2 linked regions of the Methylovirgula sp. 4M-Z18 genome follow. The protein of the gene in region 1 interacts with the protein of each later gene in a pairwise test. Links are inferred from orthologs where the notes say so. Each region holds a gene or a part of one and is shown on either strand. Other genes may lie near its edges. The genes, in order: sufA and V9T28_RS07255.

Region 1 (14,712 bases):
CGCGATGCGGCAGCCGATTCCGTCGAACGGCTCATGGGCAACAAGCCCGAAATGCGTTTCGCCTTCATCCAGGAACGCGCGGCCTTCGCCAGCGACCTGGTCGATATCTGATGACACGCCGCCCGCGCATGACCAGACTTTAACTTGCCTCACAAAACCCATATTGGGTAGTTTAGAGTGACTATAAAGTAGCTTCCCCTGCTTGGAGATCACTCGTGGCTGAAACGCCGAGTTCAAAATACGATGCCGTCGCCATGACCCTTCACTGGCTCATGGCGGCTTTGATTACCGCAGTTGCCGTCATCGGCCTGCTGTTCGATTTGATGGATCGCGAGACCAAGCTCGTCTGGGTCAACATCCACAATTGCCTGGGTCTGGCGGTCCTGGTCCTGGCGGTCGGCCGCATTGTCTGGCGCTTGACCCACCGGCCACCGGATTTGCCTGCAACCATTGATGCGATCATTCGCAAATTGTCCGGCCCCGGGCATCTGGTGCTCTATGTGTTGATTTTCGCCGTTCCGGCCCTTGGCGCCCTGACCTTCTTTCCGCGCGGCCAGCCTGTGGATTTCAGCTTGTTTCAGATTCCGCCACTGATGACGCCGGACCGCGCGTTTGGCCGCAGCATGCACGGCCTTCATCAAATCGGCGCCTATATTCTGATTGGCGCCGTTTGCCTGCACGTTGCAATGGCGCTCTGGCACCGTCTGGTGAAGCGGGACGGCATATTCGGCCGCATGGTGCCGGGCCGGTCAATCTGACCGATCCGGCACCAAGGCGGAGACGTTAAACTCGGCCGAGATTGCCGCGCGGCGCCTTCCGCCGCTCCTGCATTTCGCCGGCAAGGCGGATCGTCGGGTCCTCGTCGAGCCGGCCGGAGGCCGCATTCAGCACGTCGTAGCGGCCAAGGCCAATATCGCGCAGTTCATAGTCGGACATGGCGGCAAGGTGCCGCATCGTCCGGCGCGCCGCCGCGACCCGCGACGGCCAAAGAACAATGTACCAAAACAGATCCAGGCCAGGACGCTTATGCTTCTTCTGTCCCGAGAAATGAGCGACGGAACGATCGCAAGTGGTTGCACTCATAATAGGCTCCATCAGACAAAATTCCTCTCACTGGCGGGTGTCCGCAGTGCTGGGGAATGGGGTTTGTTGAGTTGATGAAAAGATAATTAGGCAAAATAATTGATGCGTCCAACGAATGTTTGTGCGATGATTAATCGCATATTCAGATCGATTGGATCTCCGATGCTCGACACCGACCAGCTCAAATCCTTTCTCGCGATTGTCGATACCGGCAGTTTCACCAAGGCGGCGGCACGGGTGAACAAGACCCAATCTGCTGTCTCGATGCACATCCGGCGGCTTGAGGAACAGTTACAGTGCGAGCTCTTCGTCAAGCAGGGCCGCGGTGTTCGGCTGTCGACCGACGGGGAGAAACTGATCGACTACGCGCGGCACATGCTGCAGATTGAGGCCTCCGCCCTCGCCTCCATTTCGCGGCGCGGCCTCGTCGGCCGCGTCCGCCTCGGTATCGTCGAAGAATATGCCGAGGCGTTTATAGCCGACATCCTGACACGTTTCCGTCAGCATTATCCGCTCGTCGAGGTTTCGGCGAAATGCGACGGCGGCTCGACGCTCATTGCCGAGCGCACCCGGGCGCATGAGCTGGACCTTTCCATTCTGACCGCGTGCGACGATGTTCCGGACGCAGAAATCCTGCGCGAAGAACCGTTGGTCTGGATTGCCGGCTCGAAGGCGCTGAATCTGACGGCGCCCCTGCCTTTGGCGCTCGGCACCGTGACATGCGCATGGCGCAGGCAGGTCGAACGGGCCCTGCAACAAAATGGGCTCGCCTATCGTTTCGTGTTGGTGTCCAACAGCTATTCCGGTGTGGCGCCGCTGGTGCGTGCGGGCCACGCGCTGTCGGTTCTGCCGCGCGGTCTCGTACCGAACGACATGCATATTCTTGGCGAGGCCGAGGGTTTGCCGGCCCTTGCTGGGTCGCGCACGGGCCTGTTGCATGGTCCGGCCCCAACTCCCGAAGCACAGGCCCTGGCCGAAGTCATCCGCTCAACCGTTCGCCTCGACATCAAAATGCGAAGCGTCGCGGCTTAACACCATTTTCCCCCTTCGGCAGGCCGAAGCGGCCGTTTGAGATGTTGGCGGGGCATCATCTTCAACGGCCGCTCTGTGTGACGGGCCAAGCTACTGCAATTTGTCGATGTCGCGCCGCCCTGGTAGCCGGTCATGGCGCTCGTCAAAGACGCCGTCGGCGGACTCCGCGCCCAGCCCTGCCCCATGCGTGCCGGCGACGTCCTGATGGGTCAAACCAATATCCTGCAACTCATGCTCGGACAGTTTTTCGAGTTCGGCAGCCTGGTGTTGCGCGTTGATGGCGTGAACCGGCCAGAGAATGATCCGCTTCAACGTGGCGCCAAGGCTATGGCTCTCGCCCTGGGATTCGGGCGCATTTTCAGTCTGATCGCGAAAGAAAGGGCCAGTGTTCATGGAACGATCCTCCGATTAAGCTGTTCCCCTCCTTCTGAGAACCTATCGCGATGCCTCGATGTTTCCAGGGTTCTGGCATGCAAATTGCTCGTGAAGGCCGAATTTCTGCGCATTTTCATTGACTCAGCACGAAAAAGCACTATGGCTGTTGCGGTGCGAAAGAGGCTTGCGTGCGCCCTTCGCCTTATTGCCGAGAAGATCGGTTCAACGACACGCCAAAGCGGTGGCCGCCTAAGTCTTATGCGCCAGCCGCCACCAGGATTATCGAATGACATTTCAGGAATTAGGTCTGAGCGAAAAGGTTCTGCAGGCCGTCGAAGCATCTGGCTACACGAACCCCACGCCGATCCAGGCCCAGGCTATCCCCCATGCATTGAACGGCCGGGACGTGCTCGGCATTGCGCAGACAGGCACCGGCAAGACCGCCGCTTTCACCCTGCCCATGCTCTCGAAACTCGAACAAGGCCGCGCCCGGGCCCGGATGCCGCGCACCTTGATCCTTGAGCCGACCCGCGAACTCGCGGCCCAGGTCGAGGAAAGCTTCGTCAAATACGGCGCCCAGCACAAACTGAACGTGGCCTTGCTCATCGGCGGCGTCTCCTTTGGCGACCAGGAAGCCAAGATCATGCGCGGCGCCGATGTGCTCATCGCGACGCCGGGCCGCCTGCTCGATTTCTTCGAGCGCGGCAAGTTGCTGTTGAACGGGATCGACATTCTCGTCATCGACGAGGCGGACCGGATGCTCGACATGGGCTTCATCCCTGACATCGAGAAGATCTGCAAGCTGGTGCCGTTCACGCGCCAGACCCTGTTCTTTTCGGCGACCATGCCGCCGGAAATCACCCGGCTGACCGAGCAGTTCCTGTCGAACCCGATCCGGATCGAGGTCGCCCGCCCCGCGTCCACCGCCAGCACGATCACACAAGGGCTGGTCGCAACCTCCGGCGGCTATCTGAAGCGCGACACATTGCGCGGCCTCATCCGCGACGCGGTCGATTTCAAGAACGGCATCGTCTTCTGCAATCGCAAGCGTGATGTCGCGGTGCTGCATCAGTCGCTGGTCAAGCACGGCTTTTCCGCCGGCGCGTTGCACGGCGACATGGATCAAACGGCGCGCATGGCATCTCTCGATGCTTTCAAGAATGGCGACGTGAATGTGCTGGTTTGTTCGGATGTCGCGGCCCGTGGCCTCGATATCCCCGATGTCACCCACATCTACAATTTCGACGTGCCGACCCATGCGGAAGATTACGTCCATCGTATCGGGCGCACCGGACGCGCGGGCCGTAGCGGCACCGCCTATACGCTGGTTACGCCGGACGATGCCAAATATGTCGACGAAATCGAAAAACTGATCCAGAAGAAGGTCGATTGGGTCGGCGGCCCGCTGACCGGGGAGCATAAGAGCCGGGTCGGTGACCGCCCGGCGCGTGACCGCAAGGAAAGCCGCGGCACCACCGGCCGCAATCGCAGTCATGACCGCGACCGTACGGAAGAATCGCGCACCCGGCGCGACCATTTCGCCGCCCGCGAGGCGGACGAGGCGGCGCGCCGTCCGGCGCAGCAGCCGCGCAACATGCAACCGGAGCAGAGTTTCGAGCGCCGCGATCTTTCCCCGCCGACGCCGCGGCACGAGCGGCGCCCGCGCCGCGATCACGATCGCGATGATGGTCCGCCCGTCGGGTTTACCGATCACATCCCGTCATTCCTGCTGCGCCCGGTGCGCCTCGCATCAGCCAAGACTGTGGCTGAGGAATAAAAGCGCGAAGCCTTTCCCCGCGGATTCCTTCTCCCGCAGCGAAGCTACCGGAGAAGGAAAGCGGCGCCCTCTTTGTCCGGCCACCGCACGCCTGACATGCAAGCTTGTCACTTGTCGCAGCACTTTTGTGCTCGCATTGTTCGCCCGCTGAAAACACGGATGATTTCCCATGAGCGCGGTGAATGAGACGAATATTGCCCATGCCCAGCGGGCGGCGACGCAGACAGTGCTCGCAGTGCTTGTGGCCATCAGCGTATCGCACTGCCTCAACGACATCATCCAATCGCTCATCCCGGCCATCTATCCGATCCTCAAGGATTCCTACGCGCTGGATTACGGCCAGATCGGCCTGATCACGCTCGCCTTCCAAGGCACGGCGTCACTGCTGCAGCCGGTCGTGGGGCTCTATACGGATAAATACCCGAAGCCCTATTCGCTACCGATCGGTATGTGCTCGACGCTGATCGGGCTCGTCACTCTGTCCTATTCGAGCAGCTTCGCGAGTATTTTGCTGTCCGTGTCGCTCATCGGCCTCGGATCGGCGATCTTCCACCCCGAGGCCTCGCGCGTCGCCCGCATGGCGTCCGGCGGGCGGCACGGTCTGGCGCAGTCCCTGTTTCAGGTCGGCGGCTATGGCGGGACGGCGCTGGGTCCGTTGCTGGCCGCCTATATCGTGCTGCCGCACGGCCAACATTCGATCATCTGGTTCTCGGCAGTGGCGCTGACCGCTATCGGCCTCTTGAGCTGGATCAGCACCTGGTACGCGAGGCACCGCGCGGTGCACGCCGCCAAGAAAGTCGCGCGACTCGCAACCCATATCGTGCCGAAGCACCATATTCCGTGGCTGCTCGTGCTGCTCGGTGTGTTGGTGTTCTCCAAGGCGCTCTATATGGCCAGCATGTCGAGCTACTACACCTTCTACCTCATCCATCGCTTCGGCGTGCCGACCCAGCATGCCCAGGTCATGCTGTTCATCTTCCTCGCGGCGGTTGCGACCGGCACGTTGTTTGGCGGCCCCTTCGGTGACCGGGTCGGCCGGAAGTTCGTGATCTGGTTCTCGATCCTCGGTGTTCTCCCGTTCACGCTCGCCCTGCCCTATGCCAACCTGTTTTGGACCGGCGTGCTCAGCGTACTGATCGGATTGATCCTGTCGTCGGCCTTCTCGGCGATCGTGGTTTATGCCCAGGAATTGGTGCCGACCAAGGTCGGGCTGATCGCCGGCCTGTTCTTCGGTCTCACCTTCGGCCTCGGCGGCATCGGCGCCGCCATCCTTGGCGATCTGGCGGACCGCACCAGCATCGAATATGTCTATCAGGTCTGTTCGTTCCTGCCCGCGATCGGCCTGCTCGCCATGTTCCTGCCGAATCTGAAACAAGCGCGCGTGAGCTAGTTGAAAAACGAATGGCTGCGATGCAAGAGAGGTGATGCGGCCTTATCCCATCGCCTCTTTGTAAATTGCTGGAATTTAATGTCTTTTAGGTGGCCAGGCGGCGACGCTCCGGGCTAGTATAGCTATGCGTCCATAGACGATATGCGTCCCGGCGCTCCCAGACGATGGAGACAATGATGATTGTTCTTTCCGTCAATGGCCAGGATCACGCGCTCGACATCGAACCTGAGATGCCCTTGCTCTGGGCTTTGCGTGACGAAATCGGTCTGACCGGCACGAAATTCGGCTGCGGGATTGCCCAGTGCGGCGCCTGTACGGTGCATATCGATGGGGTCGCGACCCGCTCCTGCTCGGTCGCGGTCAGCGATGTGGCCGGTCATAAAATCACGACGATCGAAGGCTTGAAGACAGACAAGTTGCACGCGGTGCAGCAGGCCTGGATCGAACACGACGTGCCGCAATGCGGCTACTGCCAATCCGGGCAGATCATGGCGGTCGCGGCGCTCCTCAGTTCGAATCCCAATCCGACCGATGCCGATATCGACAACGAGATCACGAACATTTGCCGCTGCGGTACCTATCCGCGGATCCGGACGGCGATCCATCGCGCCGCCGAATTGATGAAAATCTAGGGCCAGGGTCTGAACAGGAGCCGAGCCATGAACGCACCCGTTTTCAATCGCCGTTCCTTTGTCGTCGCATGCTTGTCATTTGCAGGCGGTCTCGCAGTCGGCGTCTCGCCTCTCAAAGCTTTGCCGATCGCTGGCAAGCCCTGGAGCCCCGAAAGCCCGGAAGCGCAAGAGGTCAACGCCTGGGTCGTGATTGAGCCCGATGGCACGATCCTCATTCGCGTCGCGCAATCGGAAATGGGCGAAGGCATTTTCACGGCGCTGCCGATGATCGTCGCGGAAGAATTGCACTGCGACTGGACCAAGGTGAAACCGGAATTTGCCTCCGCCAACCGCAACCTCACCGGCACGCCCTACAATCGCATGGGCACCGGCGGCAGCGGTGCAGTCCGTCGGTCGCGCGAGTTCCTGCAACAGGCCGGCGCCTCGGCGCGCGAACGGCTGATTGCAGCGGCAGCACAAAAGTTCGGCGCAGCTCCAAGCGAGTGCGTCGCACGGGACGGCATGGTGATCCATCAGGCGTCCAATCGCAGCCTGCCCTATGCCGAACTCTCCGGCGACGCCGCGAAAATTCGGCTCCCGCGGGAGCCGAAAATCAAAACGCCGGATCAATTCAAACTGATCGGAACGGCGCAGAACCGGCTCGACGTGCCGGTAAAAGTAACCGGCGAAGCGATGTTCGGTATCGATACACGCCTGCCCGACATGGTCTATGCCGCTGTCACCGCATGCCCGGTCTTTGGCGGCACGGTGAAGAGTTTCGATGAAGCGGCGGTCAAAAAGCGGCGCGGCGTTCTCGCCGTCGTGCCGGTTGATGGCGGGCTCGCTGTGGTCGCCGACAATTTCTGGCGCGCCAAGGAGGCGGCGCTCGCACTCTCCGTCGAATGGGACGAAGGCGCGGCGGCCAAGACCTCGAGTGAAGAGTTCCGCAAGGATTATCTCGCCGCACTCGACGGCCCCGCCGCGACCGCGAAAAACACGGGCGACGTCGCAGCCGGATTGAATGCGGCGCTCAAGAAAGTGGAAGCCGTTTACGAAGTGCCGCACCTCGCGCATGCGACGATGGAGCCGCTCAATGCCACCGTGCATTGGACACCGGACCGGATCGACGTCTGGATGGGCACGCAGAACCCTGACGCCTCGTTGCAACTTGCCGCCGACGTCGGCGGCGTCGCGGCGGAAAACGTCTTCGTCCATACCTGTTATCTCGGCGGCGGCTTCGGCCGGCGCGCGGTCAACGATGAATTGCGCCAGGCCGTGCAAGTGTCCAAAGCTATGCGCAAGCCAGTCAAGCTGATCTGGACGCGCGAGGTCGATATCCGCCATGACCGGTATCGCCCGCAAGCGGCCCTGCGCTTCCGTGCCGGCCTGAACGCCGACGGTATGCCGGTTGCAATGGACCTGCGCACCGCGGTTGGCTCGATCACGCGCTCGCTCGGTTGGGGTAAGGTCGAGAACGGCATCGAAAACTCCGCTATCGAAGGGCTCGCCAACACGCCCTACCAATGCGATGCGCTGCGGGTCGATTGCGCGCTGAAGAATACCCATGTCCCGGTGATGTTCTGGCGCTCGGTCGGCTCGTCGCAGAACGCCTTTGCGATGGAAAGCTTCATCGACGAACTCGCCTATGCGGCCGGCAAGGACCCCTATCTTTACCGCCGCGCCCTCCTCAGCCATCGGCCCGATTTTCTTGCGGTGCTGGACACGCTCGCGCAGAAATCCGATTGGGGCACAAAGCTGCCGCAAGGCTCGGCGCGCGGCATCGCCGTTCACGAATCCTTCGGCACGATCGTGGGCGAAGTCGCGCAAGTGAATGTGTCGAAGAGCGGCGACATCAAGGTCGAGCGCGTGGTCGCCGCGGTCGATTGCGGCCACGTCGTCAATCCGGCCACCGTGGAGAGGCAGATCGAAAGCGCGGTCATCTATGGCCTGACGGCCGCGCTCTATGGCGAAATCACCATCGGCGATGGCGCGGTCAAGCAAGGCAATTTCGACGATTACCAAATGGTCCGCATGGCGGATTCGCCTGCCATCGAAACCCATCTCGTCCTGTCGGGTGGCAGCAAATGGGGCGGTATCGGCGAACCCGGCACCCCGCCCATCGCGCCCGCCGTGGCAAATGCGATCTTCGCCGCCACAGGCAAACGCATCCGCAGCCTGCCGATCAAGAACCAGAATTTGGGTGTTTAGTCTCCCCTTCTCCCACCGCTCGCGGCGGGAGAAGCGAAGGATGTGATCAGTCCAGCGCACCTTCCAACCGCTCGATATAGCGCATGGCCGATTGCGCCAGATTGACTGGCCGTCCGCCAAGATCTCCTTACAACGCCTTGCGGAAGAAAGGCGTAAGTCACGTTAGAGCGCTGAAGGAGGTGCGTGAACGCGTGGGGGCAAGCTTTCCAGCCTAATCATTTCGGATAAATGGATTCCGAGCATGACCAGGGCGTACAAAGTTCGCTTGGGATCATCTTTTGTGGGGGACAATAAGATGGCCACGAGCAGACACATGCTTTCGCCCAGTCCTTGGCAAGGTAGAGCGGCAATCATCGCCTTCGGCTTGGCCCTTTGGCTGACCCTACTGGGGGCCGCTTGGGTGGATGGTTATCGTCATACGGCTACTGGGGCGATGGGTCCGGCAGGGGGCGTGTTGGCTGCGCCTCAGCGGCTTACGCTTCCGGGAGCAGTGGCAAATTATCCGCGACCTTAGCCGAAGCGGGGGCAAGATGCTCAGGACGACCGTGTTCCTTGTCGCGTTGATGGCCGTCATTTCCGTTTGCATCACGGGCGCTCTTTCGATCCTCACGCACCAACCGTTTAATCCTTGGTTCGCGCGCATATTGTTCGCATCCCTCGTGTGTGTCGGGGGATTGATGTTGTCGGCTTCAATTCTCCTGGAATATTTCGTGAGCAAACCTTCGGGAGGCAAGGTGCTCGCACTCATTGCCATTGGCGGACCCGTTGCGTACCTGGTCATAAGCGACTTGCAGTCCGGCGTGCTCTTTAACTGAGGCCGTGGCGGGCCAGCGCCCTTCATTTCCACCGATACAACCGTAGATCGTGAGGGCGCTTAACCGGCGCCTCCTGGATCGTTACGGAGCTCGCTAAGTTGGCTCAAAGGCATTTTGAGGAACCTCGTTCTAGCTTTCGTCGCCCCGCAACCGAAGGTCAAATCAATGCGGCGCGCCAGCCACCTCTTCCGCCTTCGCCGGCGTGATCGCAACCGACTCACCGCAACCGCAGGCCGAGGTCTGGTTCGGATTGTTGAAGACGAAGCCTGACGACAATTTATCGGTCTTAAAATCCATTTCGGTGCCGAGCAGGAACAGCACGGCCTTTGGGTCGATCAGCACCTTGACACCCTTGTCCTCGATCACCTCATCGAGCGGCGCGGCTTGCTGCGCGAATTCCATCGTATAGGACATGCCGGCGCAGCCGCCGTTCTTGACCCCGATGCGCAGGCCCGCGACCGGTTCTTGTTTGGCGGCCATGATCTCCTTGACCCGCTCCGCAGCCGCGTCGGTCAGTGACATAACCTTGAATCGTGATTTCAAACCCATAAAAACCTCCGCATCATCCAGGTTCAAGGCCTGGCGATGAGTCTACCCCTAATGTAGCGACGAAAAATTGATTTGGAAGAGGCTGGGACCGCGACCGTCCCGGTCCCATGCGGGCGAGACGCCCGCGGTCCAAGCCTCACCACATATCCAGCGCAACCCGCGCCTCATCCGACATCCGACTCTGATCCCACGGCGGATCGAAAACCATGTTGACTTGGGCTCCGGAGACGCCCGGCACGGCCAGCACCGCGGTCTCGACCCAGCCCGGCATTTCGCCGGCGACCGGGCAGCCAGGCGCCGTCAGCGTCATCTCGACAGTGACGAAACGCTCATCGGACACGTCGATTTTGTAGATCAGCCCAAGCTCATAGATGTCGGCCGGAATTTCCGGATCATAGACGGTCTTCAGCGCGGCGATCAGATCGTCGGTCAGGCGGTCAAGCTCCTCAGGCGCAAGCGCCCGCCCAAGCGCCAGATCCGGCTTGTTGGGCTGGAAACTTTCCGTTTCGGTCGTAGTGGTCACCTACCGCTCCTAACTGAACATGCTCTCGGCCTTGGCCAAGGCCTCGGCAAGTTTATCGACTTCTTCCATCGTATTATAGAGCGCAAATGAGGCACGGCACGTGCTGGTGACGCCGAAGCGGCTCAGCAGCGGCTGGGCGCAATGGGTGCCGGCCCGCACCGCGACGCCATAGCGATCGATGACGGTCGCGACATCATGGGCATGGGCGCCGCGCATTTCGAAGGCGATGATGGCGCCCTTGCCCTTGGCCCGGCCGAAAATCCGCAGGGAATTGATGCGACCGAGCCGCTCCATCGCATAGGCCGCCAAAGCCTCCTCATGCGCCCGGATCCGCTCGCGGCCGATCGCCTCCATATAATCGACGGCGGCGCCAAGGCCGATCGCCTGGACGATCGGCGGCGTGCCGGCTTCGAACCGGTGCGGCGGCTGGTTGTAGATGATCGTCTCTCGCGTCACCGTCTCGATCATCTCGCCGCCGCCGTTGAAGGGCGGCAATCGCTCGAGCCATTCCTGCTTGCCATACAGCACGCCGATGCCGGTCGGGCCATAAACCTTGTGGCCGGTGAAGACGTAGAAATCGACGTCGAGATCGCGCACGTCGACATTGAGATGCACCGCGCCCTGCGACCCGTCGACCAGCACCGGAATGCCGCGCGCATGGGCGATGCGGACAATGTCCTTGATCGGCGTCACGGTGCCGAGCACGTTCGACATGTGCGTAATGGCAACGATCTTCGTCCTCTCGCTCAGCGCCGCCTCGAAGGCTTCGAGCGAAAAATTGCCGTCATCGTCCACATCGACCCATTTCAGCACCGCGCCTTTGCGCTCGCGGTGAAAATGCCAGGGCACGATGTTGGAATGATGCTCCATCACCGAGAGAACGATTTCGTCGCCCTCCTTGATGTGATCGAGCCCGAAGGACGACGCAACGAGATTGATCGCCTCAGTCGCATTGCGCGTGAACACGATGTCGTTGACCGAGGCCGCGTTCAAGAAGCGGCGCACCGACTCGCGCGCGACTTCGAACGCTTCCGTCGCCGCATTGGCGAGATAATGCAACCCGCGATGCACATTGGCATATTCATGCTCGTAAGCGTGGGTCAGACGCTCGATCACGGCGCGCGGCTTCTGCGCCGACGCGGCATTGTCGAGATAGACGAGCGGCTTGCCGTACACTTCCTTCGCCAGGATCGGAAAATCCCGGCGGATGGCGGCAACATCATAGGGTTTGACAATTTGGTTCATGGTGCTCTCACGATCAGCGCGTTCAAGGCGCGCCTTAGTGCCTCACTCCGCGCGCGCCCGCGCGCCGAGCCACAATTTCACCTGACGCTTCAGATCTTCCTGCGACGGTTCATGCGCGATCATTTCGATCACCTCGTCGGCAAAAGCTTCCAGCAAAAGCGCCTCGGCTTCGGGCTTCGGCAATCCGCGCGCCATCAGATAGAAGAGCTGGTCTTCATCCAATTGCCCGACGGTTGCGCCATGGCCGCAGATCACGTCGTCGGCAAAGATCTCAAGCTCGGGCTTGTTGTTCATGATCGAGGCTTCCGACAGCAGCAAGGCCTGGCTCTTCATGACGCCATCGGTCTTCTGCGCACCGGGCCGCACGATGATCTTGCCCTGGAAGACGCCGGTCGCTTCCTCATCGACGATATGGCGGAACAATTCGCGGCTTTCGCAATGGGGTGCCACGTGATCGACCACCAAGGTCGTGTCCACATGCTGCTTGCCGTTCAGCAATCCGACGCCGCGAATCGCGGCTTTCGAATGTTCGCCGGCAAAGCGCAGAAAGAATTGGCGCCGGATCAGGCCGCCGGCATCGACGAACCCGAATGTGTCGAACGAGGCATGCGCGCCAACTTCGACGAACAGGCTCGTCAAATCGACCGCATCGACATTGTCATGCGCCAGACGGCAGACGTGCTCGACCTCTGCATTGTCGCCGATCTGGAACGACATCGCGGCGTTCAATTGATGCGCGGAGGCGCGCGATGCATGATGGTTCTCGATGATCGTGACGCGCGCGCCCTTGCCGACGCTCACGCTGGAGCGCGAAAAGGTCGATTGCCGGGCCCCGTCCGACAGGATCGTGATGATGTGCAGCGGCGCCGCTATCTGCGCCCCGTCTTCCACCACCACTTCGACGCCGCCCTGCATGAAGGCGGTGTTGAGCGCGACGACGGAATCGTTTGCGCCAAGGTCGCCCGCCGCGAGCTTCCAGCCCTGTTGTGCCCGCACCAGAACGCCTTTCGGCAACGACGCGAGATCCGAAATCTCCGGCGCGAACACACCATCGACCAGAAACAATCGGATGTCGTCATGCGCCTTCTTCGTGAACGCCGGATGCTTCGCGAGGCTCGCGACATAGGCGTTCAACGGCGCGGCCGAGACCGGCATCACGTCGCGCAGCATGCTGCGCAGGTCGGTGTAATGCCAGGCTTCTACGCGGCGGTGCGGCAACCCAGCCTTTTCGAATTGGCCGAAAGCCGCATCGCGCAGCTTGGCGACAGATTCGTCGCCCGGCAGGCTGGTCTTCACCCGCGCGTATTCCGCGCTCAGCGCCGTCTCGGCCGGCGTTTTCATCACATGGATTTGCGCGCTCATCAGGCGGCCTCGCCGACATAGTCGCGATAGCCGTTTTTCTCAAGCTCGAGCGCGAGTTCGGCGCCGCCGCTCCGCACGATCCGGCCCTTCGCCATCACATGCACCGTATCGGGCACGATATGGTCGAGCAGGCGCTGATAATGGGTGATGACGAGGAAGCTGCGGTCCTTCGCCCGCAGCGAATTCACGCCTTCGGCCACGATGCGCAGCGCATCGATGTCGAGGCCTGAATCCGTCTCGTCCAGAATGGCGCAGCTCGGGCGCAGCAATTCCATCTGCAGGATTTCCATGCGCTTCTTCTCGCCGCCCGAAAAGCCGACATTGAGCGCACGCTTCAGCATCTCCTGGTCGATGCCGAGCTTGGCGGCGGCCGCGCGCACCTGACGCAGGAAATCTGGACCGGAAATCTCTTCCTCGCCACGCTGCTTGCGCTGGGCGTTGATTGCCGCCTTCAAAAACGTCATGGTCGCGACGCCGGGAATTTCGAGCGGATATTGGAACGCCAGGAACAGCCCCTTGGCGGCACGCTCATGCGGCTCGAGCTCCAGGATATTCTCGCCGTTCAGCCAGATCTCGCCATCCGTGACCTCGTAATCATCGCGGCCGGCGATGACATAGGACAGAGTCGATTTACCCGAGCCGTTCGGGCCCATGATCGCGGCGACCTCGCCAGTCTTAACGGTCAAGTTCAATCCGTCGAGGATCTTCTTGCCCTCAATTTCCACATGCAGATTCTTAACTTCAAGCATTTTTCAATCCTTATGAAATGGTGGGGAGGGCCTATTCGCCGTCCCAATAATCGAGCGAGGTGCCGGGCCGTCCGATATGGCGGACGCGCGCCGCCCATGGTCCTTCGTTTTCCGGAACCATGGAGCTCACCGCGAATTTGTTGGAGTCGGGATATTCGACGACTTCCGGATCCAGCCGCGTCGAAAAGGCAAGATAGCGCATGTTTTCGCTACCGCTGTTGATGATCTGATGCGCGCACGAGCCATCGCCCGGCGGCGCGGCGATCACATCGCCCTCGCAGATGGCGAAAGTCTCTGTGCCGCAGCGGTAAGTGCCATTACCCTGCAACACCAGAAACATTTCCTCGTTCACGTGATGCGCATGAAATGGAAACGCTATCTTGCCAGGTGGCACGATATGCAGCGAGCAGCCGAGCTTCTTGGCACCGATCAGCGGACCGATGCGACCAAGTTGCACGGCAAATTTCTCGCCATGGCTCAGCGCGTGCAGCGGGACATTCGCAAGGTTGACGATAGGCTTTTCCGTCTCGCTCATACCGGATTATCCCACGCTGCCTTCCAGCGAGATCGCGATCAGCTTTTGTGCTTCCACAGCAAATTCCATCGGCAATTGCTGCAGCACGTCGCGCACGAAGCCGTTGACGATGAGCGCCACCGCCTCTTCCGGATCGAGGCCGCGCTGCAGGCAATAGAACAATTGATCTTCCGAGATCTTGCTCGTCGTCGCTTCGTGCTCGAACTGCGCCGAGGAATTCTTGGCCTCCATGTAGGGCACCGTATGCGCGCCGCAATGCTCGCCGATCAGCAACGAGTCGCAATTGGTGAAATTGCGCGCGCCCGTCGCCTTGCGATGCGCCGAGACCTGGCCGCGATAGGTGTTTTGCGAATGGCCGGCCGAAATGCCTTTCGAGATGATGCGGCTCGTGGTGTTCTTACCCAAGTGGATCATCTTGGTGCCGCTGTCGACCTGCTGGCGGCCGTTGGAAATCGCGA
Region 2 (14,532 bases), 840 kb from region 1 along the record:
GCAGGTCGAACCACGAGGCATTGCCACCGTCGGTGCCGCTCGCGCGCGCCGCTTTATAGGCGTCAAGCGCGTGGGCGAGGGCGTGTGCCAGCGTTTCGTCGGCCACCGGCGCGCCGTTCACATGCACCCGCTCGGTAACATGTTCCAGATGCGGCGAGCCGTAGCGTCCGACGTGAAAGCCAGCGCGCCGCAAGCCGGCGGCGACGAGTGCGCAGACCGAGCCCTTGCCCTTTGTGCCGGTCACATGCACCGCGCGAAAAGTTCGATGCGGATTGCCAAGCCGCGCCATGAGGTCGCGCATCGGGGCAAGCGACACGCGCATATCGGTGCGCGGCCGGTTCTCCCAGTTGGTGAGGGCGTCGAGTTCGGCGAGGATCGCGGGGAGGGAGGTCATGGAAGACTCAAAAATTCCCTTCTCCCGCAGGCGGCGCGAGCAAGCTCGCGCCGCGTATCAAAAATGCACGAACCGGGGATCCCCGGTTCGTGCTGCGGAAGAAGGCTCAGGTGTTAGCCGTCGAAGCGGCCCGAGGCGTGCGCCAGCATCGTGTAGACTTTGCCGGTTTCCGACGTCAGGTAGCTGCGGGTGCGGCTGCCGTCGCGGTCTTCGCGGCCGACTTGGTTCAGCAGGCGCTCGAACTCCTGGCAATAATGGTCAACCGTCGCGTGGAACCCTTCGTCGTCGCTGTAACGGCGGCGGATTTCCTCGAAGGTCTGCTGGCCCTGGGTCGTATAGAGGTGACGGCCGAAGGCACGCCGGTCGCCACGGCGGTAACGATCCCAAGCCGAGCTTGCCGCAGCCTGATCGATCATCTTCGCAATATCGAGCGAGATCGTGTCGAGCTGGGGCGCCGGCACCTCGGCTTCCACCACGGGAGCCGGATCGTCGGAGGCGCGGGCGAGCAGGTTCGACAACCAACCCGGACCACGGTCAACCGGCGCTACCGGAGGGTTCGGCCGCACCGGCGTGATGGCGCGGGACTCCGACCGGCGCGGCGTCGCAGCGTCGGCCGCAGGGGCCTGCGCGCGGGTGGGGTTGGCCGCGATGGCCGAGACGTCGAAGCTGCGGCCCGAGCGTGACACGATGGTCGACAGCTCGTTCAGCGCCTTGATCTGGTCGGCCACGACCTTGCGCATGGCATTGGCCTGCTCTGCGGTTTCTCGCGGCAGTTCCACCGTGCCGCGGCGCAATTCCTCGCGCGTCGCGTCGAGCTCGGTCTGGATCGTGCGGGCGACGCCGCGCATGTCCTCGGCACTCGATTGGAACCGTTCGGTGGCCTTGGCGAACAGATCATTCATCTCGCCGATTGCCTGGTCGTAAGCGGCGCGCATCGCTTGCGCGGTGCGGTCGCGCTCCTTGCCCGTCGTGCTGCGGATATTGTCGAAGTGGCTGGCGATCAGCCCCGTCGACTGCTGCGACGCGTCGGTGAGGAAGGCGCCGATCTCGCGGGCGCGCGCCTCGGCATTGCGGAAGGATTCTTCCATTCGGCCGCTGAACGATTGCATCGCCGTCTCGAAGTCTTCGGCGCGGCGATTGATGTCGTTGCCGAGCGTCTCGAGCTGCTGGCGGCGTGCTTCGAGCGCACCGTCCACATCGCCATGGGTCTGGGCGAGCTGATCGGAGACCAGACGCAGAGATTGGACGTGGCCGTTGAGCTTGTTGGCGAGCTCGGAGGCATTGTCCAGCGTCGAACCCGATGCGTTGTTGAGCGCATAGACTTCGTCCTGGATGCTGCCGAGCGCGCGCTGCAAATCCTCGACGCGGGCGCTGAGGTGAGTGTCGACGGCAGTCAGGCGGTCGCCAGCAGTGTCGATGATGTTTTGCAGCGAGACGTTGGTCGCACCGAGCTGGTCAAGCACTGCGCTCATTTCGTCGCGCAACTTGTCATGCGCGCCGGTGAGGGCGCCGAGCGAATCGTTCGCATGCGCGTCGATTGTATGGCGCAGTTCGCCGGTCGATTGGTCGAGCGCGAGCGTGAATTCGCTCTGGCGTTGGCGCAGATGCTCGACGATCGAGCGGCCGCGGTTTTCGATCGCACGCGTGACCGCGTCGCCGACCTTGGCGACCTCTTGCGCGACCTCCTGGCCCTTGGCAGAGAGCAGCGTGACGAGATTGTCGCCGCGCGTGCCGAACAGCGTTTCGAATTCGGCGATGTGGCCGGCAAGATTTTCTTGCAGCGCGCCAGTCCGCGCGTCGAGCGTATCCTGGATCTGCTTGGTGCGGGCATCCAAGGTGTCTTGCAGGCGGTTGGTATGGTCGTCGAACGCATTGTTGACCGAGCCGAGCACGTTCTGCACATCGTGCAGGCGCGCGGCAAGGTCCTCGTGCAGGCGATCCGTTTGCTGGCCGAAGGCATTGTGCACATCGCCGAGCACATTCTGCAGGTCGTGGACGCGCGTGCCCAGCGCTTCGTTGAACTGGGCCGTCTGACCGTCGAACGTGTCGCGAATCTGGCCGAGCACGTTCTGCAGGTCGTCGAGACGTCCGGTAAGCGCGCTGTTGAGCTGGCTCGTATGGCCGTCGAACGTCGTGTTGACCTGGTCCAGAATGCTTTGCACGTCCTGCACGCGGGCGCCGAGCGCGTCGCTGAGCCGTTCGGCATGCCCGTCGAAGGTGCCGTGCACCTGTTCGAGGACATTCTGAATGTCGGTAATCCGCGTGCCGAGGGCGTCAGCAAGATGCGCGGTGCGATCGTCGAATGTGCCATGCACATGGCCCAGCGCCGTCTGCACGTCGTCAAGCCGTGCGCCGAACGTGTCGTTGAGCCGCGTGGTGTGCTCGTCGAAGGCTTCGTGCACTTGGTTGAGCGTGCGTTGCAGATCCTCGACACGGCCGCCGAAGACATCATTGAGCTGCTCCGCGCGGCCGTCGAAGGCAGCGTGCACGTGATCGAGCGTGCCTTGCAAGTCGCGCAAGCGGGTGCCGATCGTCTCGTTGAGATGCGCCGTGCGGCCGTTGAAGGTTTCTTCCACCTGGCCGAGGGCATTCTGCAGATCAAGCACGCGGCTGTCGAGCGTTGCGTTGAGCCGCGCCGTATGGCCGTCGAACGTGTCGTTCGCCTGACCCAGGACCTTTTGCATGTCCAACACACGGTTGCCGAGTGTTGCGTTGAGCCGGACGGCATGACCGTCGAAGGTTTCGTGCACTTGGCCGAGGACATTCTGCATGTCCTGGACACGGGCGCCAATCGCCTCGTTGATCTGAGCCGCCTGACCGTCGAAGGCTCCGTGCACCTGGCCAAGGACATTCTGCATGTCTTGGACGCGGGCGCCGATCGCCTCATTGATCTGAGCCGCCTGACCGTCGAAGGTTCCGTGCACCTGGCCAAGGACATTCTGCATGTCCTGGACACGGGCGCCGAGCGCTTCGTTGATCTGAGCCGCTTGACCGTCGAAGGTTTCGTGAACTTGGCCGAGGACATTCTGCATGTCCTGGATACGCGTGCCGAGCGTCTCGTTGATATGCGCCGTTTGGCCGTCGAAGATGTGGCGCACATTGTCGAGCGCGTATTGAATATCGCCGACGCGGGCATTCAGCGAATTGCTCAGCCGGTCTGCCTGGCCATCCACCGCCGTTTGCATGGTGCTGAGATTGGTCTGCACATCGGCGACATGGGCCTGCAGCGCCTGACCGAGGCGGCCGGTATGGCCATCGAAAGCGTCGTTGACCTCGGTGAGGGCATTCTGAATGTCGGCGATCCGCGAACCGAGCCTCTCGTCGAGGCGGTGGCTCTGATCGTCGAACGCGCCCTGCACATCGTCGATCGACTTTTGAATGTGCTGAGCGCGGGCGTCGAGCGCATCGGCAAGTCGTGCGGAGTGGCCGTCGAAGGTCGTCTGGATCGCGTTGAGATTATCGCCCAAAGCCTTCTGCACGTCCTGATGACGAGCACCGAGCGCGTCGTTCAGCGCGCCAATATGGGCGCCGAACGCGTCGTTGATAGAGTTGGTATGGCCGTCGAGCAGGTCGTTGACCTCGTGCGCCCGTGCCACCAGATTGTCGGCAACGGCGCGTCCGCGTTCGTCCAGTTCGCTCGACACGCTGTCGAGGCGACCGACGACGCGTTCTTCGAAGCGCGCGATGCGGCCGTCGAGCGTGTCGGCGATCTCCGCGGCGCGGCCGCCCAGCGTCGAATTGATCTCCTGCGCCTTGGAGGAAAGCGTGTCGCTGAGCAAAGTCGAGCGCGCGAGCAAGATACCGTCGATCTCCTTGGCCTTCTCGTCGAGCGAGCGGGTGACCTCGCGGCCGCCGTCGCCGAGCACTCTGGCGATCTCGAGCACACGCTGCGCCAGCGTCTCGTTGAGGCCGCGGCTGCGGGCGTCGAGGCCCGTTTCGATGCGGCCGATGATTGTATCGAGCGAGCGGGCGATCTCTTCCGCTTTGCCCGAGGTGCGCTGATTGAATTCGTCGAGGCGGCCGGCAAAGGCGGTATTGGCCTGATCGACCCGTTCGCCAAGTTTCGCATGGAGGGCATCGCCATGTGAGACGAAGGAATCCTGCAGCCCGTTGAGCTGGTTCTCGATTTGCGTCGTCAAACGATTGGCGTGGCTCGTCATCGTTTCGACATGTCCGGACAATTGCTGATCCATGCGCGCTGCCTCTTCGGCAATATGCGCGGTCGCGACGTTGCTGCGCAGCAGGATCGCTTCTTCGAACCCGTTGAGGCGGTCTACGAGCGTCTCGTTGATGCGATCGCCGTGCATGCCCATCGCCATGACGGCCTCGCTCGCCGTCGTCGCGAACCGGTCATGCAGTTTGTTGGTTTGCGTGGTGAAGCCCGCCAGATGCCCCTGCGTCGTATCCTCGAAGAGGGTGCTGAACGCCTCGCTCTGACGCTTGAACCCATCGAGGCCGGATTGCGCCGTACGGGCGAAGGCCGCGTTGAGCGAAACATTCTGCGCGGCGATGGAGCTGACCGCTTCCTCGGCAGTCGCGGCAAGGCCCGTGCGCAACATGTCCGTTTGCGCGGCGATACCGGCAAGATGCGTATCGCTCATCGCGCGCAAATCGGCGTGTGTCGAGCGCAAATTGGTGTCGAGCGCGTCGGCCTGATCTTTCAGCGCCGCCACATTCTGCTGGGCGGTGTCTGCGAAGGTGCGGTTCAGCGTCGCACCCTGCTGCGCGATGGCCGAAACGGCATCCTGCGCCGTATTGGCGAGGCTGTCGCGCAGGTTCTGCGCATGTTCGGAGAAGGTGGTGACGTGATGATCGGTCGTCTCGCGCAAGCGGCTATGCAGATCGTCGCTCTGCTCCTGGAAGCGCACGAGGCTGTTCTGCGTCGTGTCGGCAAAGCTCTGATTGATGAGATCGCCCTGTGCCGTAATATCCCGCACGGCGTCGCGCGCGGCGTCGACCAGGCCGTCACGCAGCGTATTGGTGCGGTCGACAAACGCATTGAGGTGGGCGTTCGACGCATCGCTGAATGCGTTCTGGAACGAGTCGCTCTGCGCCGCAATGTCGCGCACAGCTTGCTGCGCGGTGTCGCTCAACCCGTCGCGCAACTGGCTGGTGCGCTCGCTGAGCATGTTGAGGTGATTGTTCGACGCATCGTTGAAATGTGCCTGGAACGCGTCGCCGTGCGCATGCAAGGCTTGCAAATTCGCGTCCGCGGCTTGCGAGAAATTCGTGTGCAGCATCTCGGCGTGACGGTCGATGCCCGACAGGAATTCGTCCGAGCTCTGCGCGAAGCGCTGATGCAACTCGTCGGAATGACGGACGAGTTCGTCCTGCACGACCCGGTGGCGGTCGTCGATCATCTGCGTGAGACGTGCGCTCGATTCGTCGAACGTCTTTTGCGATTGCTCCGTCTGGCGGCCGATGTTCTCGCTGATGCGCGCACCGGTCTCGTCCAGGCGCTGGGCGAGGGCGGCGCCGTGCACGGTGATGGTTTCGTGCATACGGTCGCCGGTTTCGGTGAGGCGCGCGGAAAGCGTATCGCCGCGCGAGGAAATGATGTTGGCGACGCGGCCGCCGGTCTCGTCCAGACGCTGCGCCACTTCGTTGCCGCGAATACCAAGATCGGTCACCAGCGCCTCGCCGGTAGCCTTCAGGCGTTGATCGACGTGGGCGATGCGCTCGCCCAATGTTTGCGCCACGGCGTCGGAGGCTTGCGAGAGCTTGTTGGTGACGTCGTCGCCGGTTTGATTGAGCATGCCGACAATGTCGGAGCCCTTGCCGGTGATCCGCTGCACCAGTTGATCGCCGGTCGCGCCGAGCGCGAAAGCGATTTCCTCGCCCTTGGCACCGAGCGACGAAGTCACGCGCGAGCCTGCGCTGCTGACGTTTTCCGCCAGGCGTGCGCTGATGTCTTCCAGTTCCTTGGCGAGATTCTCGTGCGCGCCGGACATGGCGGTACGGACGCGGTCGGCGTTCATCACGATGGATTCGCGCTCGTTCGACAGTTCGTCAATCAGCGAGCGGATGCGCCGTTCGTTATCGGTATAGGAGCGCTCGAGATTGGCGACCTCGTTGCGGACCAAGGTTTCCAATTCGCCGGCGCGCGCCAAAGCGCGCTCGATCCCGTCGCCCATCGAGGCGACTTCGCGGCGGATGGCTTGCGACAGATTGATGACCTGCTCGGAGGCGATATTTTCCGGCTCGACGAGCCGCATGGCCACTTGCGTCATCGAACGCGCCGTCAGGCGCATTTCCTGGCTGCGCCGGGTGAGGGCCGCGATCGTCATCATCAGGATGACGGGTCCTACCGCGAGGATGAGGCCGAGGCTCGTCTGCGGGCGCGTCCAGAATTCGCGGCCGCTTGCAAGCATATCGCTCCACCAGTTGAAATATACATAGGCTGCGCAGAGGCCGAGCCAGATCAGGCTGAGCAGAGCGGCAACGGCATAGGGCGCACGGCTGGGGCGCGCCTGCAAGGCTTGCAGCACCTGGCCGACCGAGCGCTTGTCGTCATTGGCCGGCGTGGTTTGCGCACGCGTCGCGGAGCGCGGATTGGCCGGCGCTGGCGTCGATGCCGGTTTAGGCGCGGGGTCCGGGGTCTTCTGCTCCGATGCGGCGGGTGCCGCCGGCTTGACCGGCACGGGGAAGATCTTTTTGTCGTCGACTTCCGGTAGCTTCGTGGCTGGCTTCGCCGACTGCGGCGGGCTGATGGCGACGGCCGGCGCCTTTGGCGCCGCCGTCTCCTCGGCTTTAGGTTCGGCAGCAAGGCCGCCTAAGTTCAAGGCCTCCTCGATCGCCGACAAAGCGGCGGCTGCCGGATCCTGAAGCTTGACATTATTGGCCATCGGTTGCCTCACAGACTCAGAACTAAAAACGCACCCCCCGGTCGCATGCCACCAAATTCACGCCTTTTTTATGGACATGGCCTGGCGCAGACTGCCAAAGGTTAATCAATCGTTATCTTAACCCCGACGGCGCTGCATGGAAACCTATCCCCCCGGTCAATGTAAAACGTCGTTAACGGACGGCGCTTTAGTCAAGGATTCCGGCGCAAAAGCGGGTTGCTTCAGGCACAATGTGTTTTACGAGGCGCGTGTCCATCTATATATGCGCAGCTATATATCCCCAGATTAGTCTCTCACCCCGGAACCTCCTGACATGATCAACATCACTTATATCGACGCCAAAGGTACGTCCCGCACGGTTTCGGCCGAAGACCGCTCGACCGTTATGGAAACCGCGCTGAAAAATGGCGTTCCGGGGATCGATGCGGAGTGCGGCGGCGCCTGCGCCTGCGCGACTTGCCATGTCTATGTAGACGAGGCTTGGCTCGACAAGGTCGGCAAGCCCGAGCAGATGGAAGAGGACATGCTCGATTTTGCCTTCGATGTGCGCCCGAATTCGCGCCTGTCCTGTCAAATCCGCGTGACGTCTGCGCTCGATGGGCTGGTGGTGACGACGCCGGAAAAGCAGGGGTAAGCGACCAGCAGGTTTCTGCAAGTGATGCATGCATTGCATTGGAGCGGGTCACGTCATGGCCCGCCACTACTTATTAACATATACAATATGTTGAATAAAATGCTTTCCAAATATTGCCTGTTGAATTAAAACGACCTGGAAAGATCCGGTAGAGAGAGAAGCAAGGTTCGGTATGAGCGAGATTATCAAGACCGATGTCGTCATTGTCGGGGCGGGGCCGGTGGGCCTGTTCGCCGTGTTCGAATTGGGATTGCTCGATATTAAGTCCCACCTCATCGACATTCTGCCCAAGCCCGGCGGCCAATGCGCCGAGCTTTATCCCGAAAAGCCGATCTACGACATTCCTGGCTTCCCGATCGTCACCGGCCAAGGCCTCGTCGACAATCTGATGAAGCAGATCGAGCCGTTCGGCGCGACCTTCCATTACAATGAAATGGTGGAAGGTCTGGAGACGCTCGGCACGCCGGAAGCACCGCTGTTCCGCGTCAAGACCGACGGCGGCTTGGTATTCGAGTGCAAATCGGTGGTGATCGCCGCGGGCGGTGGCTCGTTCCAGCCGAAGCGCCCGCCCGTCGCCGGCATCGAAGGCTATGAAGGCACGTCGGTCCATTACGCCGTGCGCAAGATGGAGCATTTCCGCGACCGCGAGGTGCTCATCGTCGGCGGCGGCGACTCGGCCCTGGACTGGACACTCAACCTGCAGCCGATCGCCAAGCGCGTCACGCTCATGCACCGTCGCGATGACTTCCGCGCCGCGCCGCACAGCGTGAACGCCATGCGCGAATTGGTGGCCGAGGGCAAGATGGACATGAAGCTCGGCCAGATCGCGGCGCTGAAGGGCGACGGCAAGACGCTGTCCGCCGTCACGGCGAAGGGCAATGATGGCTCGGTCTTCGATATTGCCTGCGATATCATGCTGCCCTTCTTCGGCCTGACCATGAAGCTCGGGCCGATCGCCGATTGGGGCCTGAACCTGCACGAAAATCTCGTTCCCGTGGACACGGAGAAATTCGAGACCAACGCGCCCGGCATTTTTGCGGTCGGCGATATCAACACTTATCCCGGCAAGCTGAAGCTGATCCTGTCCGGCTTCCACGAAGCCGCGCTCGCCGCGCAAAAGGTGCACCGCTACGTCTATCCCGATAAGAAGCTGCTGTTCCAATACACGACCTCGTCGTCGAACCTGCAGAAGAAGCTCGGCGTGGTGTAAAAGCTCGGGCTGCCGCCCGTTTACGGGACCGCAGCTTTTTCACAGTGCAAGTGCCCGCGCCGCCGTGTCGGCGCGTACGTGAAATGCGTTTCCATCGAAGATGATCACGCCGACGTGTGCGGCGGGCAAGGAGTCTGCCAATCAGCCGCCGCGGCTGCGGAGGACTTGTGTCTTTTCCGTTGTCTGATATTTTGTGCGAATGAGCGAAATATCAGACAAGGTTGTTTCCGCAATCGGCGCGCGTATTCAGGCCGAACGCATCCGACGCGGCTGGTCCATAGCGGAACTGGCGGCGCGATCCGGCGTATCGAAGGCGATGGTCAGTGCGATCGAGCGCGGCGCGAACAGTCCGACCGCAACGCTCCTGGTGCGCATCGCCGCCTCATTCGATTTGACGCTTTCGGCCTTGATCGCCCGGGCCGAACTCGGCGCCGGCGGGCTTTTGAAATCTGAGGACCAGCCTGTGTGGCAAGATCCGGAAACCGGATATGTCCGCCGCCACCTGTCGCCGCCCTCCGATATGCCGTTGGAACTGATCAGGGTGGAATTGCCGGCCGGCGCGCGCGTTGCCTTTCCGGCCCGCGCCTATGCGTTCAACCGCCACCAGATTTGGCTGCTGTCGGGCGCGCTTGATTTTACCGAAGGCCCGGTCATTCATCACATGGCGCCGGGTGATTGCCTGACTTTGGGCGCGCCCCAGGACTGCGTTTATCACGCGCCGGGTCCCGATCCGGGGATCTATCTCGTCGCCGTGCTGCGGAGCGGCGCATGAAGCGTCCGTCCCGGACTCACAATGGCGGGCCGCCGCTTGACGACGATCACAGGCCGCCCTGGGGCAAAGGCGATGCGCACCGTTTCCTGCACTGGCAGCGCGCCTATCGCGTCGCGTGGAAGCCACCGAGCCACGATGTCGCCTTGATGCGGCTTGAGCGCGCCGAGCGCCTGGGCCTCACCTACCGGGAATATACGCTCGAAATTCTTGAACGCGGCATTCACCTACAAGCGGAAGACGCCGAGCGCGTTGCCGCGATCAAGGCCAACCGCCGCAAGAAGCGCGCGCCCTCGCAGCCCCCATAAAATCACGCAGACTTCACGTTCCTTTGTACGGCACGGCTTTGCGCTTTGCGCTAGACTGCCGCCGGAATGAAGGAGCTTTGTCGTGATCTATCCCTGGAATGAGCGCAATGGCCGTTTGTCGTGGCTGAAGCTCATCATGTTTCTGGTCGTCCTGGCGCCGGGGCTTTGGATCGCGGCACAATGGTGGCTTGGCTGGCTCATGCCGAAGCCGGTCACCGAGGCCATTCATCAATCCGGCGATTGGACCGTGCGTTTTCTCGTCCTGTCGCTGGCGATTACACCTTTGCGCAAGCTCGCCCATTGGGGCAAGCTCATTAGCGTGCGGCGGATGATCGGCGTCGGCGCGGCCGCCTATGCTTCGATTCACCTTTCACTTTACATTCTGGACCAGAATTTCGCCCTCGGCACTGTGGCGAGCGAAATCGCGCTGCGCTTTTATCTCACCATCGGCTTCACGGCCTTGTGCGGCCTATGGGCTCTTGCGGCGACCTCAACCGACGGGATGATTCGCCGCTTGGGCGCGAAGAATTGGCAGCGGCTGCACAATATCGTCTACGGCGTCGGCGTGCTGGCGATGATCCATTTCCTGCTGCAATCGAAAATCGATGTGACGCAGGCGGTGATCATGACGGGACTATTCTTCGGCTTGATGGTTTGGCGCCTTTTGGCGCGCTTCGATCTTGCCGTGCAATGGTGGCAGATGGTGCTTCTGGCGGTTGGCGCGGCCACTTTTACCGCTTTGTTCGAAGCCGCTTGGTATATCGGCCGCACTGGGAGGCCGGCGGTCGGCATCGGTTTGTTCGAATCGCAATTTGATTTCGATATTGCAATTCGTCCGGCGTGGTATGTATTTTTTGCATGGCTTGTTGTCGCCGCTGTATCCTTCGCCCGCCGTGGGGAAGCGCAAAAGAAACGGCCCCGGGCTGCGTGGGGCGCGCAGGGTCCAGGGCCGTCTAGCCGGTCGGCGCAGGAGGGGAGCCGCGCTCTCTAACCGGGATTACCGACGCAGCAGGGCGTCGCGCTGGGCAATGGTGACGCCGGCGTCATCGAGGATGCGGCGGTTCAGGCCAGCGATATATTTGCGATCCATTTCCTTGGCTGCCCAATCGCGGTAGCCTTTAGAAATTCTTAACGCAACTTTAACCATGGGACGGGTGAAGGTCATGATGTAAACTCCGAAATCTAGACAAAAGCGTCTGGCGGAGCAGTTTGGCCGTCCGTTTCTTCGCCTTTGGTCGAATTTGATGGCCGCAAAATACTGAAAATCGCTGATATGTCGAGTCATGCTTCATGATTGAACCGTTTAGGAAAACTATACGATGACGAGCCAGGGCCGGCTTCCTTCCTTAAACTCGCTGCGCGCCTTCGAAACGGTGGCTCGGGTGCTGAGTTTTTCCCGCGCGGCCGAAGAATTACACGTTACCAAGGCGGCCATCGCCCAGCAGGTGCGCATCCTCGAGGCCGAGATCGGGGCGCTCCTGGTCGAGCGCACGGGCCGCGGCTTGCGGCTGACGGAAGCGGGAATGGCTGGCCTATCCGACCTGCGCGACGGCTTCGGCCTGTTGCATCGCGCCACCCGAGCTATGCGCGAATCGTCTGGCGGGCGCATGCTGGTGATCAATTCGAGCCCGTCCTTTGCCGCAAGCTGGTTGGTTGGCCGCATCGGCCAATTCAAAAAGACTCACCCCGATTTGGACGTGCTGCTCGATACCAGCAGCGAGACGCCAGATCTGACCGGCACGGTCGACGCCGCGATTCGTTGGGGGCGCGGCGATTTTCCCGGCGCATCCCCGACGCTGCTGTTTAGCGAGCATGTCTTTCCGGTCTGTTCGCCGGCACTGCTCACCGGTGAGCACCCGATTCAAGGTCCGCAGGATCTCGTCCATCACACGCTTTTGCATCTCGAATGGAACCCCAATTTCGCCACTTGGCCCGATTGGGGCGTGTGGCTGACCGCGGCGGGCGTGCGCAATGTCGACACGTCGCACGGCGTCTGGTTCAATCAGATGTCGCTCGCGCTGCAAGCGGCAGTGCAAGGGCAGGGCGTCACCCTCTCCACCCGCGCGATTGCGGCCGATGAATTGGCGGCCGGGCGGCTCGTGACGCCATTCGATACGGAAGTGAGCACGCCCTTCGGTTATTATTTCCTGTGCCGGTCCGATCAGGTCGCTGCGCCCAAAATCGTCGCGTTCCGGGAATGGCTGATCTCGGAGGCCACGAAATCGGGCTTGGTGACACACACGGATAAGGTCTGAATGTGCGGGCGTTTTAACATCGTTTCGGCGCCGAGCCTCATGCGGGAGCATTTCGGCTATGCGGAGACGCCGAATTTTCCGCCGCGCTACAATGTGGCGCCGACCCAGCCCGTGCCGGTGGTGCGCCGCGAGCGTGATGCGGAGGGGCGTGTCGGTCGGCATTTCGTGCTGATGCGTTGGGGTTTTCTGCCGAGCTGGGTCAAGGATCCGAAGGATTTTCCGCTTCTGATCAACGCGCGCGCCGAAACGGTGACTGACAAGGCGAGCTTCCGCGCGGCGTTTCAGCGCCGCCGCTGCCTGATGATCGCGGACGGATTTTATGAGTGGCGGCGCGTCGCCGGCGCGCGTGGCAAAGCGGCGGCGACGCCGTTCCTCATTCGACGCAAGGATCGTGAGCCTTTGGCTTTGGGAGCCCTGTGGGAAAATTGGCTTGGCGCCGACGGCAGCGAAATCGAAACCTGCTGCGTGGTGACGACAGCGGCGAATGGCACGACGGCGGCCATCCACGACCGGATGCCGGTGATCCTGGCGCGTGAGGATTATGAAGCCTGGCTCAACCCCGATGTTCCGGTGTCGCAAGCGATGCAGCTGACGCATCCGGCGGCAGACGATCTGCTCGATCTCACCGAAATTTCCAGCCGCGTGAACAAAGTGGCGAATGACGATGCGGGTGTCATGGAGCCGGTGCGGAACGAGCCGCCGGAGCCGCAGCGGACCTTGTTTTGATCTTAAAATGGACAGCCTTCAAGGTTAATCCTGTTTCTTTGCAGGGCAAAAGCCGGTAGAGACAGGCGGTCCAAGAAGTATGATGCTTTTGGCTTCAGTGCTACGAAAGAAAGAAATGACCGAAGAAACCCAACGCCTTGATGTCGCGCTGGTCGCGCGCGGATTGTTTGCGAGCCGCGCCAAGGCGCAGGAGGCCATTTTGGCTGGCCTCGTCAACGTCAATGGCAAGCCGGCGGCAAAGCCGTCTGAGCAGGTCGCGCCGAGTGCCGATATTCAGGCCGAAGCGCCTTATCCCTACGTGTCGCGCGGCGGCGTGAAGCTGGCTGAAGCGTTGAACGCGTTTCATTATGTTCCGCAGGACCGTATCTGTCTCGACATCGGCGCCTCGACGGGCGGTTTTACCGATGTATTGTTGCGGCGCGGCGCGGCGAAGGTTTACGCGATCGATGTCGGTGACCGGCAATTGCACGAGACCATCGCCGCCAATCCGCGCGTCGTCTCGTTTGAAAAGACCGACGCACGCAATCTCGCCGCCACAATGTTCGAGGCGCCGCCGTCGCTGATCGTGTTCGATGTCAGCTTCATCTCGCTCAAGCTTCTGCTTGCACCCGTGTTGAAACTCGCCGCGCCGCAGGCCGATATGGTGGCGCTCATCAAGCCGCAATTCGAAGCCGGTCCGCGCTATGTGCGCAAAGGCATCGTGCGCGATCGCGAAGTGCATGCCATCGTCTGCGACGACATTGCGCGCGAGATCGAACGGTTGGGCTGGAAGACCACGAACGTGATCGTTTCGCCGATCGACGGCGGTGACGGCAATCGCGAATTTCTCATCGGCGCGTCACGCGGATGATCTCGATGCATCAACGCCTCACGGTCGAAAAGCTCGGCCATCGCGGCGAGGGGATTGCGCGCGGATCCGCCGGCGTCGTCTATGTGCCCTATGCGCTAAGCGGCGAAACGATTGTCGCGGAAGTCGATGGCGAGCGCGGACGGCTCGGCGAAATCGTCGTGCCGAGCCCAGACCGTATCGCGCCGTTCTGCCCGCATTACACGGTGTGCGGCGGCTGCGCGGTCCAGGCGCTGGCGCCTGGACCCTATGCCGAATGGAAGCGCGGCATTGTAGTCGCCGCCTTGCGCGGCGCGCGTCTCGAAGCCGAGGTCGAGCCGCTGCAGGATGCCCATGGCGTCGGCCGCCGCCGCGCGACTTTTCACGCACGCAATCGCGGGCGCGGCGTCGCTGTCGGCTTCATGCAGGCGCGGGCGCATGAGATCATCGATCTCGACGAATGCCCGATCCTCGCACCGGAGATGGGCCATGCGCTAGAAGTGGCGCATGCGATTGCTCATACATTGCGGGGGCTCGAGAAGCCGCTCGACATCAATATCACCGC

What was found.
Region 2: the proteins of sufA (region 1) and V9T28_RS07255 interact in binary tests that used the Escherichia coli proteins (3 or more experiments, as listed by UniProt). The link is inferred for Methylovirgula sp. 4M-Z18 from one-to-one orthologs.

Annotation. Positions count from the first base shown.
Region 1 is NZ_CP149574.1:2,431,641-2,446,352, forward strand. Bases 8,134-11,044 are described here. They hold sufA (Fe-S cluster assembly scaffold SufA), read right to left. Parts: upstream 9,814-11,044; coding sequence 9,454-9,813; downstream 8,134-9,453. Other genes in these bases: V9T28_RS11300 (xanthine dehydrogenase family protein molybdopterin-binding subunit), read left to right, coding at 8,134-8,476; V9T28_RS11305 (hypothetical protein), read left to right, coding at 9,007-9,291; V9T28_RS11315 (SUF system Fe-S cluster assembly protein), read right to left, coding at 9,977-10,315; V9T28_RS11320 (cysteine desulfurase), read right to left, coding at 10,373-11,044. In the rest of the region: parE (DNA topoisomerase IV subunit B), read left to right, coding at 1-111; V9T28_RS11265 (cytochrome b), read left to right, coding at 216-758; V9T28_RS11270 (DUF1127 domain-containing protein), read right to left, coding at 784-1,083; V9T28_RS11275 (LysR family transcriptional regulator), read left to right, coding at 1,246-2,115; V9T28_RS11280 (DUF1127 domain-containing protein), read right to left, coding at 2,206-2,508; V9T28_RS11285 (DEAD/DEAH box helicase), read left to right, coding at 2,777-4,267; V9T28_RS11290 (MFS transporter), read left to right, coding at 4,437-5,657; V9T28_RS11295 ((2Fe-2S)-binding protein), read left to right, coding at 5,834-6,289; more of V9T28_RS11300, read left to right, coding at 6,317-8,133; more of V9T28_RS11320, read right to left, coding at 11,045-11,608; Fe-S cluster assembly protein SufD, read right to left, coding at 11,651-12,970; Fe-S cluster assembly ATPase SufC, read right to left, coding at 12,970-13,719; V9T28_RS11335 (cupin domain-containing protein), read right to left, coding at 13,751-14,254; Fe-S cluster assembly protein SufB, read right to left, coding at 14,261-14,712. UniProt on the Escherichia coli protein: Is able to transfer iron-sulfur clusters to apo-ferredoxin. Multiple cycles of [2Fe2S] cluster formation and transfer are observed, suggesting that IscA acts catalytically.
Region 2 is NZ_CP149574.1:1,590,217-1,604,748, forward strand. The notes cover bases 6,482-9,212. They hold V9T28_RS07255 (2Fe-2S iron-sulfur cluster-binding protein), read left to right. Parts: upstream 6,482-7,552; coding sequence 7,553-7,873; downstream 7,874-9,212. Other genes in these bases: V9T28_RS07250 (apolipoprotein A-IV repeat region-like domain-containing protein), read right to left, coding at 6,482-7,239; V9T28_RS07260 (NAD(P)/FAD-dependent oxidoreductase), read left to right, coding at 8,046-9,083. Also shown: V9T28_RS07245 (bifunctional folylpolyglutamate synthase/dihydrofolate synthase), read right to left, coding at 1-394; more of V9T28_RS07250, read right to left, coding at 508-6,481; V9T28_RS07265 (helix-turn-helix domain-containing protein), read left to right, coding at 9,283-9,855; V9T28_RS07270 (hypothetical protein), read left to right, coding at 9,852-10,160; V9T28_RS07275 (sulfite oxidase heme-binding subunit YedZ), read left to right, coding at 10,243-11,151; V9T28_RS07280 (hypothetical protein), read right to left, coding at 11,158-11,325; transcriptional regulator GcvA, read left to right, coding at 11,480-12,415; V9T28_RS07290 (SOS response-associated peptidase), read left to right, coding at 12,416-13,141; V9T28_RS07295 (TlyA family RNA methyltransferase), read left to right, coding at 13,257-13,991; V9T28_RS07300 (class I SAM-dependent RNA methyltransferase), read left to right, coding at 13,997-14,532. UniProt on the Escherichia coli protein: Ferredoxin are iron-sulfur proteins that transfer electrons in a wide variety of metabolic reactions. Although the function of this ferredoxin is unknown it is probable that it has a role as a cellular electron transfer protein.